Regions from separate parts of the Bacillus sp. AC266 genome, predicted to be linked through region 2. Evidence: predicted binding sites of a transcription regulator. Region 2 holds the regulator's gene; each other region holds the start of a gene.
The links. Region 2 encodes Rex, which represses fermentation and respiration genes when NADH is low (regulators of the CRP and FNR family bind a similar motif). Its sites were predicted from a motif close to TTGTGAAATATTTCACAA; they were not measured.
Positions count from the first base shown of each region.

Region 1 (3,196 bases), on a different contig from region 2:
TTTTTAAAGAAACAAAAACCGCACTCCGTGACAGTATGGCGCCAAATATTAAATGCAATGTTAGAGCGTGAAGAATTAAAAATTGATTCTTTATTATCTGTACCTCATGCGCTGACGAAGGAAGTTGTGCAAAGTATTGGAGACGAATGTTTTGTTAATCCTATTGTGGCTCATCTACGCCTAGCACAAAGTAAATGGAGAATTAGTCGTCATTGTGCAATTGACGTTATTACGCCAAATAAATTTCGTCCATTCGAGCATGCTGCATATGGCACGGATCTTTCTCAATCTGAAAAACGAATGATAGGTGATCATATAGAAGCTGTAGCAGAGCGGATATTAGGCAGCGATGGGCGCGGAGGATATTATGATGGAAATAGGAAAAGAGAGAGTGTCTATCATACTCTAAATTTTGAAGATTTTTATCAAGGGTGGGGCGTTACATCTAATTTGTATAAAGGAGAGCAATTATCGGTAATTATTCCTGTACAAAATGAAGAGAAGACAATTGGAAACGTTATAGAAGAGCTTCGCAAAATTGAACCTTTTGAAATCATCGTTGTTGTAAATGGTTCGTCCGATAAAACGGCAACAATTGCAAAAGACAAGGGAGCAACAACAATTGTGTATAAAGAAGCACTTGGAAACGATGTGGGGCGTTCGCTTGGAACTTATTTTGCAAAAGGAGAAATTGTTTTATTTATAGACGGTGATTTTGTTATTCCAGCTAGTGAGCTATATCCCTTTGCAAAAGCTATTGCAGATGGAACGGATGTCGCATTAAATGATTTAAATCATTATTTAGATTTGAGAGTACCACTTCATCTTGTAACAGCATTTAAATATGCATTAAATTTAGCTTGTGATAGAAAAGATTTAGGAGTAGGCTCTCTTATTGCTGTACCTAATGCGTTTAGTCGTACTTGTTTGAAGGAAATAGGGTATAAATCATTATTGTCACCTTGTGTAGCACAAGTTAAAGCTGTACTTTCAGGTTTTGAAATCGCTTGTGTAAGTCGTGTCGATGTTGATAAGATGAACCGTATTCGTCCCAGTGAACATTTCGCAAAAATAGGTCATCCGCCAGCTGTCCTTCGAATTATTGGTGATCATATAGAAGGATTAGAGCAATTAATTGCATTAACAAACAGTCGTGGTGGATTTTACGATGGAAATAGAAAAAGAGATGTTTTATAGTGGTAACAAAAAAAGTGTACAACGTATGTACACTTTTTTGCTCTGTTATAAAAACTATAACAGATTAGGAGATAAGAGTATTACAGCTCTACAATGGGTATCGTTCTTATATTACAAAATAGGACTCGTATATAAGAATACCAAAAAAATACAATTAAAGAAAGGGTTAATTCTAAAGAGTTTTATATGAGGTTAACACTATGCATGTAGTAGTTTGCTCAACGTTTCACAAACATGTCACAACTATTTCGTCCACTTCCGAAAAAAAGTAGTATTCTAAGTGTGTAAGCTGTTATATAAAAAAACGTAGTCCTGTACTAATCAAAAATGGAGGAGATTAGGATGACTCAAGTATTAGAAAATGTAAAAAGCGCGTGGGAAAACTTTAAAGGTGAAAAATGGAAAGCAGAGATTGATGTTCGCGATTTCATTTTAAATAATGTAAACGTTTACGAGGGAGAAGACTCTTTCTTAGCGGAAGCAACTGAAGCAACGAAACAACTTTGGGATCAAGTAATGGATTTAACAACAAAGGAACGTGAAAACGGTGGCGTTCTTGATATGGATACAAAAATTGTTTCTTCTATTACATCACATGAACCAGGATATTTAAATAAAGATATTGAAAAAGTGGTCGGTTTCCAAACTGATAAACCATTTAAACGTTCTTTACAACCATATGGTGGTATTCGTATGGCAGAACAAGCTTGTGAAGCGTATGGATATGAAATGGATAAAGAACTTAGCAAGATTTTCAGAGACTGGCGTAAAACTCATAATCAAGGTGTATTTGATGCATACACACCAGAAATGAAAGCGGCTCGTAAATCAGGTGTTATTACTGGTCTTCCAGATGCGTATGGACGTGGACGTATTATCGGTGACTATCGCCGCGTAGCGCTATATGGTATAGATCATTTAATTGAAGCGAAAAAAGCGGATTATAATTTAACTGGCGGTGTAATGAGCGAAGATACAATGCGTTTACGTGAAGAATTATCTGAGCAAATGCGTGCACTTCAAGAGTTAAAACAGATGGCTGCTTCTCATGGATTCGATATTTCTAAGCCAGCTACAAATGCACAAGAGGCCTTCCAATGGTTATACTTTGCTTATCTTGCAGCAATTAAAGAGCAAAACGGGGCAGCAATGAGCCTTGGACGTACCTCTACATTCTTAGATGTTTACATTGAAAGAGATTTAGCAAATGGTACTTTAACAGAAGAAAAAGCACAAGAAATTGTTGACCATTTCATTATGAAATTACGTCTTGTGAAATTTGCAAGAACACCTGATTATAATGAACTATTCTCTGGAGACCCAACTTGGGTAACTGAATCTATCGGTGGTATGGCGTTAGACGGTCGTCCGTTAGTAACAAAAAACTCATTCCGTTTCTTGCATACATTAGATAATTTAGGACCAGCACCAGAACCAAACTTAACAGTTCTTTGGTCTAAACAATTACCAGAGAACTTTAAAAACTACTGTGCAAAAATGTCTATTAAAACATCAGCAATTCAATACGAAAATGATGACATTATGCGTGCTGACTACGGTGATGACTACGGTATTGCTTGTTGTGTATCAGCAATGAGAATTGGTAAACAAATGCAGTTCTTCGGAGCACGTGCAAACTTAGCGAAAGCATTACTATATGCGGTTAACGGTGGTAAAGATGAAAAGTCAAAAGCACAAGTTGGTCCTGAATACGCACCAATTACTTCTGAAGTATTAGATTATGAAGAAGTTATGCGTAAATTCGATATGACAATGGAATGGTTAGCTGGTCTATACTTAAATACATTAAATGTAATTCACTATATGCACGATAAATATAGCTATGAACGTATTGAAATGGCACTTCACGATACAAATGTTCTTCGTACAATGGCAACAGGTATCGCTGGATTATCTGTAGTAGCAGACTCTTTAAGTGCAATTAAATATGCACAAGTAAAACCAATTCGTGATGAAAATGGTATTGCAGTTGATTTCG
Region 1 covers NZ_CEEDEC010000008.1:175,626-178,821, forward strand. The annotation lists gene AC0IXC_RS25800 (glycosyltransferase family 2 protein) at 1-1,197, shown strand, start outside; gene AC0IXC_RS25805 (hypothetical protein) at 1,169-1,387, shown strand; gene pflB (formate C-acetyltransferase) at 1,540-3,196, shown strand, end outside.
Region 1: the regulator Rex is predicted to act here: its motif matches at 1,412-1,429, upstream of pflB (formate C-acetyltransferase).

Region 2 (3,196 bases):
CACTTGTAAAACATCATTTCCACTTTGTTTTTCAATATCGAAGTGGAAGGAAGCTGATTTAGAATCGCCTAATGGTCTAGTTAATACTTCCATTCTGTCTAATTGTTTACGGCGACTTTGAGCGCGTTTTGTCGTAGATGCACGAGCTATATTTTTTTGTACAAAGTCTTCCAGTTTAGAAATTTCATCTTGTTGTTTTTCATAACGCTTCATTTCTTGCTCGTATAGAGCTGATTTTGAGTCTAAATATTTACTGTAGTTACCAACAAATCGTCGGCTTTCCTTATTAGAAATTTCGTATACTTGTGTAACAAGTTTATCTAAGAAATAACGGTCATGGGAAACGATTAAAATCGCGCCAGGATAGCCTTGTAAATATTGTTCAAGCCATGTTAGTGTCTCAATATCCAAATGGTTTGTAGGTTCGTCTAAAATAAGTAAGTCTGGTCTAGTTAATAATAATTTCCCGAGAGCTAATCGAGTCTTTTGTCCACCACTTAATGTGGAAATTTTCGTCTGATGCGTTTCAACTGGGAAGCCAAGACCGCTTAAAATTGAGCGTATATCCGCTTCGTACTGATAGCCGCCTTGATCTTTATAATCTAATTGTAATTGGTCATAATCAGCTAATAATTTCTCATATATAGCCGCATTTGAAAAGTTTTCTTCTTTTCCCATCTCTTGCTCTAGCCTTCGAAGTTTTGTCTCCATCTGCTGCAAGTGTGTAAAGACGGTTAACATTTCATCCCAAATTGTTAAAGACGTTTCTAATCCGGTATTTTGAGCTAAATACCCCATTGAGACATCTTTCGGTTTTATAATTTCACCACCATCATGAGATAACTCGCCAGCTATTATTTTTAATAATGTAGATTTTCCAGCTCCATTTCGTCCGACTAATGCGATACGATCTTTTGTTTGTACTTCCAATTTTATGTTTGCAAGAATCGTTTCTGCACCGTATAATTTCGAAAGCCCATTCACTTGTAATAATATCAATGTTTTCACCTCAAATAATTTCTTAACTTTGCCATGTTTATATTTCTCAATCATACTAAAAATAGTGTATAGTTTAAAATAAAGAGAGAATACTTCTTCTCTTTATTATACAAGGAAATTCATGAGTACTAAACTTCTGTATTTGATTCAAGTATAAGAATAAAGATAGGAAGAGAGGAGAGGTTATATGGATCAGCAAAAAATTCCACAGGCCACTGCCAAACGATTGCCTCTATACTATCGATTTATCCAAAACTTATCTCTTTCTGGTAAGCAACGTGTTTCATCAGCCGAATTGAGTGAAGCGGTAAAGGTTGATTCCGCAACTATTCGAAGAGATTTTTCATATTTTGGAGCGTTAGGGAAAAAAGGATATGGATATAACGTAAATTATTTATTATCATTTTTCCGTGAAACACTCGACCAAGATGATATAACACGCGTGGCACTTATTGGAGTAGGTAATTTAGGGACCGCTTTCTTACATTATAATTTCACGAAAAACAATAATACAAAAATTGAAATGGCGTTTGATGTTAGTGAAGAGAAAGTTGGGACAGAAATCGGAGGCATTCCTGTATATCATTTGGATGAACTAGAAGAACGTTTATCAACTGATATACAAGTGGCAATATTAACGGTACCCGCTACAGTAGCGCAATCTGTGGCAGATAGATTGGCAGAAACGAACGTGCATGGTATTTTAAATTTCACACCAGCACGCTTAAATGTGTCAGAGAATATAAGGATTCATCACATTGATTTAGCTGTAGAGTTACAAACTCTTGTTTATTTTTTGAAGAATTATCCACAATAAAACGCAGAGGAGATGACCTCTGCGTTTTATTATTGTTTTTTCTTTGTGAATTTAACTAAGATAAGGCGAAGTGCCAAATTAAAATCAATTGTTGCCATAACTGCAAATAGTATTGTCCACATATTCCAGATTGTATCTGTTACGTTCGTAATGGCGAAGCGTGTAAAGATACATCCAAGAAGAAAGTACAATGCAGCCATGAACAATGGTGAGTTTCTCATACTAAAAATCCTCCGATAAAGCCTTGCATTTTTTCAGCTTCTTTAATCATTTCTTGAATTTGCTCATTGCTCATAAAAATTTGTCCAATAGCGACTAATGTATTCATTGCCACATGGGCTGCTATAGGAACGATAATGCGTTTCGTTTGTACATATAAAAAGGCGAATACGAGCCCCATAGAAGTGTATACCAATAAGTGAGTAAAATCAAAATGAATCGCCGCGAATACAAGTGAACTAATGATAGCAGCAACAAAGAAATTAAATCTCTTATAAAGTGTGCCAAATAAAATTTTTCTAAATACGATTTCCTCTAAGATAGGTCCGATTATAGATACAACAATGAGGAACCAAGGTGTCGTTCTTGCAATTTCCATCAGCTTCATTGTATTTTCCGAACCTTGTTTAATTCCTAGTAGACGCATTTCGATCATACCGGCAATTATTTGGGAAGAGAAAGCTAAGAGAATACCGATTATAATCCAACCAACTGTAGCTGGGATCGTAACACGCATTTTATCTAAATGCCTGTCACGAATATCTATTCTAAGTAACCAAAGCACGATACATAATGCAACAAAGAAGCTAATGATTGCCCAATGTCCCGTTATGATTTGACCTTTTTCCTCCATGGTAAATCCTCTATTATCATAGAGCCCTGTTTTTAGGAGTAGTGGTAAGCCAACAATTCCAGATAACTGCATTAAAATGTATGTAACGATAATCCACCAATATTGTTTCTTCAAATGGTTTAACCATCCTTTCTAACTCTAGTGTATGAGATAAGGTAGGATAACATGTAAATATGCTACCTACGATATAAACTTTCATTTGAATTATATTTTTTTTGTAAATAAGTATTTGAAAATAAAATAGGAGACAGGAAAAAGTTGTACGTTTAGCGAAAACAACTTAGGGTGTCTTTCATATTGTAACATACAAGAAGTGGGAACAACGATTCATATAGTAAAGGCAGTAGAAGAAGTAATGATATATAGGAAAGTGCATAAAGTAATTTGCGAAAAAATTATGATTTTTTTACTTGCAAAAGAAATTGAGATTATTTATTATTAGAAGTGTGTTAGCACTCGTGTGACTTGAGTGCTAATAAATAAAATTTACATAACAAAATGAGGAGGTTATTGTTCATGCTAAAGCC
Region 2 covers NZ_CEEDEC010000015.1:4,204-7,399, forward strand. The annotation lists gene AC0IXC_RS28680 (ABC-F family ATP-binding cassette domain-containing protein) at 1-999, opposite strand, end outside; gene AC0IXC_RS28685 (redox-sensing transcriptional repressor Rex) at 1,187-1,816, shown strand; gene AC0IXC_RS28690 (YdiK family protein) at 1,846-2,037, opposite strand; gene AC0IXC_RS28695 (CPBP family intramembrane glutamic endopeptidase) at 2,034-2,783, opposite strand; gene groES (co-chaperone GroES) at 3,186-3,196, shown strand, end outside.

Region 3 (3,196 bases), on a different contig from region 2:
ATAAAAAATGAGAGCAAAGACAAAGTTAATTCATGGTATTCGCATAGGAGAACCTTCAACTGGATCTGTAAACGTGCCGATATATCAAACGAGTACGTACAAACAAGAAGCAGTTGGTAAGCATCAAGGATATGAATATTCACGAACAGGTAATCCAACTCGTTCAGCTTTAGAAGAAATGATTGCAGTGTTAGAAAATGGTCATGCTGGATTTGCATTTGGTTCAGGGATGGCAGCTATTACAGCAACTATTATGCTATTCTCAAAAGGAGATCACGTCATTTTAACAGATGATGTTTATGGCGGTACGTATCGCGTTATTACAAAAGTACTAAACCGTTTCGGCATTGAGCATACATTTGTAGATACAACAAACCTAGAGGAAGTTGTAGAAGCAATTCGCCCAAATACGAAAGCGATTTATGTGGAAACACCAACGAATCCATTACTGAAAATTACTGATATTAAGAAAATATCCGCTCTTGCTAAAGAGAACGATTTATTAACAATTATTGATAACACATTCATGACGCCATATTGGCAGTCGCCAATTTCTTTAGGAGCAGACATTGTACTTCATAGTGCAACGAAATATTTAGGTGGGCATAGTGATGTAGTTGCAGGCCTAGTAGCTGTAAATAGCCCGCAACTAGCAGAAGACCTTCATTTCGTACAAAACTCAACAGGAGGTATTCTTGGACCACAAGACAGCTTCTTACTACTTCGTGGTTTAAAAACATTAGGAATTCGTATGGAGGAGCATGAAATAAATTCACGCGCAATTGCTGAGTTTTTAAATAACCATCCGAAAGTAAATAAAGTATATTATCCAGGTCTTGAATCACATCAAAATCATGAATTAGCAAAAGAACAGGCGAACGGATTTGGTGCAATCATCTCATTCGATGTAGATAGTGAAGAAACATTAAATAGAGTACTTGAGAAGTTACAGTACTTTACACTTGCTGAAAGCTTAGGAGCAGTAGAAAGTTTAATTTCCATTCCATCACAAATGACACATGCATCAATCCCAGCAGATCGCCGTAAAGAATTAGGAATTACAGATACATTAATTCGAATCTCTGTTGGTATTGAAGATGGAGAAGATTTAATTGAAGATTTGGCACAAGCACTAGCATAGTAAAAATGCACTGCTAATATAGAGCAGTGCATTTTTATTATATTAATTTGTGAAATGTTTCACAAATTAGACATACACAAATGAAATGATTTCATGTATATTAAATTCATGAAATATTATTCACGAACAAACTTGTGAAATGTTTCACAAACAATGAGATTCATGTAGGAAGGTAACTCTATTTTTTTACGCTAATCGGGACTTTTTATGACCTATAGGGACTTATGAAGTCCAAGATAGCAGAATAGGAGGAAATTTACATGGTAGTCAAAGAGAAAGTTGTAAATGAAATGCAAGAGGTAAAAGAGATGATTGATACGTTAGTAGATAACGGTCAAAAAGCTTTACAAGCATTAGAAAGTTTTACACAAGAGCAAATTGACAACATTGTTCATGAAATGGCGCTTGCGGGTGTCGATCAACATATGCCGCTTGCGAAGTTGGCTGTTGAAGAAACGGGCCGTGGCGTATATGAAGATAAATGCATTAAAAATATTTTTGCCACTGAATATATTTGGCATAGTATAAAGAAAGATAAAACGGTAGGAATTATTCATGAAGATCCTCATGAAGAAATAATAGAAATCGCAGAACCTGTCGGTGTAGTAGCTGGGGTAACGCCAGTAACGAACCCAACATCGACAACAATGTTTAAAGCATTAATCGCGATAAAAACGAGAAATCCAATTATTTTCGCATTTCATCCTTCTGCACAAAACTGTTCCGTTGCAGCGGCAAAAACAGTATATGATGCAGCAGTGAAAGCTGGTGCACCAAAGCATTGTATTCAATGGATTGAAAGACCTTCTGTGGAAGCAACGAAACAATTAATGAACCATGATGGTGTCGCACTCGTTCTAGCAACTGGAGGGGCTGGTATGGTGAAATCGGCTTATTCTACTGGTAAACCCGCGCTAGGTGTAGGGCCAGGTAATGTACCATGTTATATAGAGAAATCGGCACATGTAAAACGTGCTGTTAATGATTTGATTTTATCGAAAACATTTGATAACGGTATGATTTGTGCGTCAGAACAAGCCATCATTGTAGATAAGGAAATCTATAATGATGTTAAAGCAGAAATGATTGCAAATAATTGTTATTTTGTAACAGAGGAAGAGAGAAAGAAATTAGAAAAGCTTGTTATTAATGAAAATACATGTGCAGTAAATAGTGATATTGTTGGGAAATCAGCACAGTATATTGCTGAATTAGTAGGAATTACTGTACCTGAACATACAAAAATGCTTGTAGCTGAAATTAAAGGCATCGGAGCAGCGTATCCACTATCTCGTGAGAAACTGAGCCCAGTGTTAGCTTGTGTAAAAGCAAATTCATTAGAAGAAGGATTTACATATTGCGAAGAAATGTTAGAGCTTGGTGGCCTAGGGCATTCAGCGGTTATCCATTCTACAAATAAAGAAGTACAAAAACAATTTGGGTTACGTATGAAAGCCTGCCGTCTCATTGTAAATGCACCTTCATCACAAGGTGGAATTGGTGATATATATAATGGATTTATTCCATCACTTACGCTTGGTTGTGGCTCCTACGGGAAAAACTCAGTTTCCCAAAACGTAACGGCGACTCATTTATTAAATATAAAAAGGTTGGCAAATAGAAAAAAGAATATGCAGTGGTTCAAATTACCACCCAAAATTTATTTTGAAAAACATGCGACAGCATATTTAGCAAACATGCCTAACATTTCCCGCGCATTTATTGTAACGGATCCAGGGATGGTTGAGCACGGTTATGTAGATACAGTTACGCACTATTTACGTAAGCATGCAAATGATGTGAAAGTTGAAGTTTTCTTTGAAGTTGAGCCAGATCCATCAGATGAAACTGTATTTAAAGGTGCGGACATGATGAAAAGCTTTAAACCAGATGTAATTATCGCGCTTGGTGGCGGTTCAGCTATGGATGCAGCAAAAGGGATGTGGTTATTCTATGAGCACCCAGAAACGACATTCTATGGAATAAAACAGAAGTTTTTGGATATAAGAAAACGTACATGTAAGTATCCGAACTTGGGAAATAAAGCACAATTTG
Region 3 covers NZ_CEEDEC010000002.1:457,478-460,673, forward strand. The annotation lists gene AC0IXC_RS09845 (O-acetylserine dependent cystathionine beta-synthase) at 1-4, shown strand, start outside; gene AC0IXC_RS09850 (bifunctional cystathionine gamma-lyase/homocysteine desulfhydrase) at 8-1,141, shown strand; gene adhE (bifunctional acetaldehyde-CoA/alcohol dehydrogenase) at 1,402-3,196, shown strand, end outside.
Region 3: the regulator Rex is predicted to act here: its motif matches at 1,189-1,206, upstream of adhE (bifunctional acetaldehyde-CoA/alcohol dehydrogenase).

Region 4 (3,196 bases), on a different contig from region 2:
AGATGAATGTAGATAAGTTGTTGGGCGGGAGCGTTTGCTTTTCTCCTGAGGGCAGCAAAATATGTTACTCAGCAAGCATAAGGGAGAAGGAGTACTATAGAAACCATATACAAGAAAGTACATTAGAGATATATGATATGAATACTGGAGAGGTAATTCAGCCTCTAACAAACTTTGATAGTACGGTTATGCTATTACAGTGGACAGATAAGGGGATTTTAATTAGATGGCAGGATAAAACTAATTATCTCATTGGGTTGCTATGTGAAGATGGCACTGTGGAAATGTTAAGTGAAAAAGTAGATGGCTTTATAATGGATGCTTCTATAACAAGGGATGGACGTCATATATCCTATAGTAAGGCCATAACAAATGAAACCTTTGAAATCTATTTAGACGATAAAAAAATAACGGATGAAAATAGCTTTTTTAAAGGGAAGCTGAAAAGTAACAGGGAAATAATCTCATGGCAAAGTAGTGATGGTTTTGAAATAAAGGGTGTTTTATCAACCCCAGTAGATTTTGATGCCAACAAAAAATATCCCTTATTAGTAGTAATCCATGATGGTCCGGCTTGGGCATCTTTTCCGATATTCTCAGACTGTTTTAATGAGAAATATCCGATTGAGCAGTTTATCGAAAAAGGCTTTATAGTTTTAGAGCCAAACTATAGAGGAAGTTCTGGCTATGGTAATGAGTTCTTAAAAGCCAACTATAGAAAACAGGGAATTGCTGACTACGATGATGTTATATCTGGAGTGGATAAACTAGTTGAGCAAGGGATTGCAGATAAAGATAGAGTAGGGGTTATGGGATGGAGCAACGGGGGATATATATCAGCTTTCTGTTCTACATTTAGTAATAGATTTAAAGCTATTTCAGTTGGAGGTGGAATTACTAACTGGAGTACCCATTATGTGAATACAGATATACCTTACTTTATTAGGATGTATTTAGGAAATACTCCATGGAATGATCCAGAGATATATACGAAAACATCACCAATGACGTATATTAAATCAGCCTGTACGCCTACCTTAATCCAACATGGCGAAAAGGATGCAAGGATTCCAACTTCCAATGCATATGAGCTATATCAAGGGTTAAGGGATATGGAAGTTGATACAGAATTAATTATTTTTAAAGGAATGGCATATAGTTCTGATCAGCCAGGAATTAATGTGGCTATTATGAAGCAGAATTTGATGTGGTTTTCACACTATATTCTTGGAGAAAGTATGAAAGGTTTTAGGGTTTTATAATGGCTTGTTTTAGTCTTTAAGCTTTTTAGGTGTTTGAAATAAAGTCGTACACATTTATCCGGTTATATATGATTGAGTTTAACATTTCGGATAAGGCAAACTGTGAAATATTTTGGTGTAAATGAGAAAAGAGCCTGAATGTAGGCTCTTTCCTTATTTATATTTAAAAGATGAACTATTCTTATGCAGTTTTACTTAATTTATATGCTTCACGGTTATTTTTTTTGAAAAGTTTTGGGAAAACATAACCATCTAATCCAATACGTCCAGCACTATGTCCTGCAACTAAAATGAACATAGTTAAAATAAGTAGGTTTGGGTTTACACTAACAGTTCCGCTTAATAAAAATGAAAGGTTCATTATGATGCCGAAAAATGCAGCTGTTTTTGTTAATCCACCTAAAATCAAACCTAGACCTACTAAAATTTCTCCCCATTGAACTAAAAAGCTAAATAGGTCTGCGTTTGGAAGAACAAAATGTTGAAGAAAATCTGCCCACCAACCTTGTACTGCAGGGTGGTCACCTGATGCTTGAGCGATAGCTCCTTTTAGAAAACCACTTGCATCAAAAGACTGTCCAAAAACTTTTCCTATTCCAGCAGCGAGCCATGCATATCCTATGTAAAGTCGTAAAAATAATAATATGAAAGTAGCGCGTTTATCAGTTCTTAAAAAATTGATAACCATTGAAATCCCTCCAATGTATTGTATTTACATGTTTATTATATATCCATTGTGAATAAATTCACAATGGATAAAGTGTGAACAAAAATGGTGTTTTTATAAAATAAAAAAGGCATATAACAATCATATGTTATATGCCTTTTCTAATATATACTTAGTAATTTATTTAGGTAATGTAAATTTAACTTTTTTACCTTGTGAAATATCTTTAGCTTCTTTATTTCTCATAGGTCCTAACTCAATCTCAAAGCTTTTTTCTTTCCAAATCTTTTCGTACTGCTCTTGATCTAAAATATATACTTGCAGCAATTCTCCAGATGTTCCAGTTTTAACTGCAGCGTTATAGTCGTAATTTAATAGCATACCTTCATTAATCGTATATTGTGTACCATCATTCACTCTTAATGTAGAGCTTATAGGAGATAGTGAAACGTCTTGAGCATCTTTGTTATCAAGCTTGAATTTTACTGTTAACAGAACAAGACCGTTTTTAAAATTTGCAAAGCGTGGAGCTTCGACGGAATTTGGTGTGAATTGAGTGAATTGGTATCCGTCTAATGTAACATTAACAGCGCCTAATTCTTGGCTGTTATTAATACTTGATTTCTCTTTTAACATTTTTTTATCGCCCATGTTATTAGCTGTAGCTTTATCTTGGTAGAAAGTGTTATCTGTTGCAACCTTTTCAGCACCTTGTTTGTTTAAACTTAATGAAAAGCTTCCAGGACTTCCGATTGGAGCATCAAATTTTCCTTTATTAGCTTGTGCAGTTGGGACTGTGACTGAGACCGTTGAGAGATTTGAAATTTTCGCTAGATCATCTTTTCCGAATGGATAAGCGATATAACCAGAAATAGTTTCTCCTGCTTTTACTAAGTAATCATTCGTTGGAGCAAGCTTAGTTGGTAGCTGATCTTCTGTTGGAATTAAATCTCTATAGTTACTATATGCTTTCTGAGCACCAGTAAATGACATGTCCAATGCTGGCATATAATAAATATCTTTAGCTGAACTATTTTTTACGCTGTAGTTCACAAGAATAACTCCGCCCTCTGTTTGACGATTAAACGGAATGTCGAAGTTTGTATGGAATCCATTTAATTCAACTAATGTATAACCATTCATTGTTACTGAAACATCTTCAGCTTTATACACTTGTGGTTCCTTATTTTCAAAAAGAACTTTTGTTTTACCACCTGTTTCTTTTTCCATATAGGAAATCAGCTTAGAGTAATCGCTTGAGCTAGTA
Region 4 covers NZ_CEEDEC010000010.1:9,983-13,178, forward strand. The annotation lists gene AC0IXC_RS26910 (alpha/beta hydrolase family protein) at 1-1,262, shown strand, start outside; gene AC0IXC_RS26915 (DoxX family membrane protein) at 1,444-1,950, opposite strand; gene AC0IXC_RS26920 (DUF5068 domain-containing protein) at 2,110-3,196, opposite strand, start outside.
Region 4: the regulator Rex is predicted to act here: its motif matches at 1,997-2,014, upstream of AC0IXC_RS26915 (DoxX family membrane protein).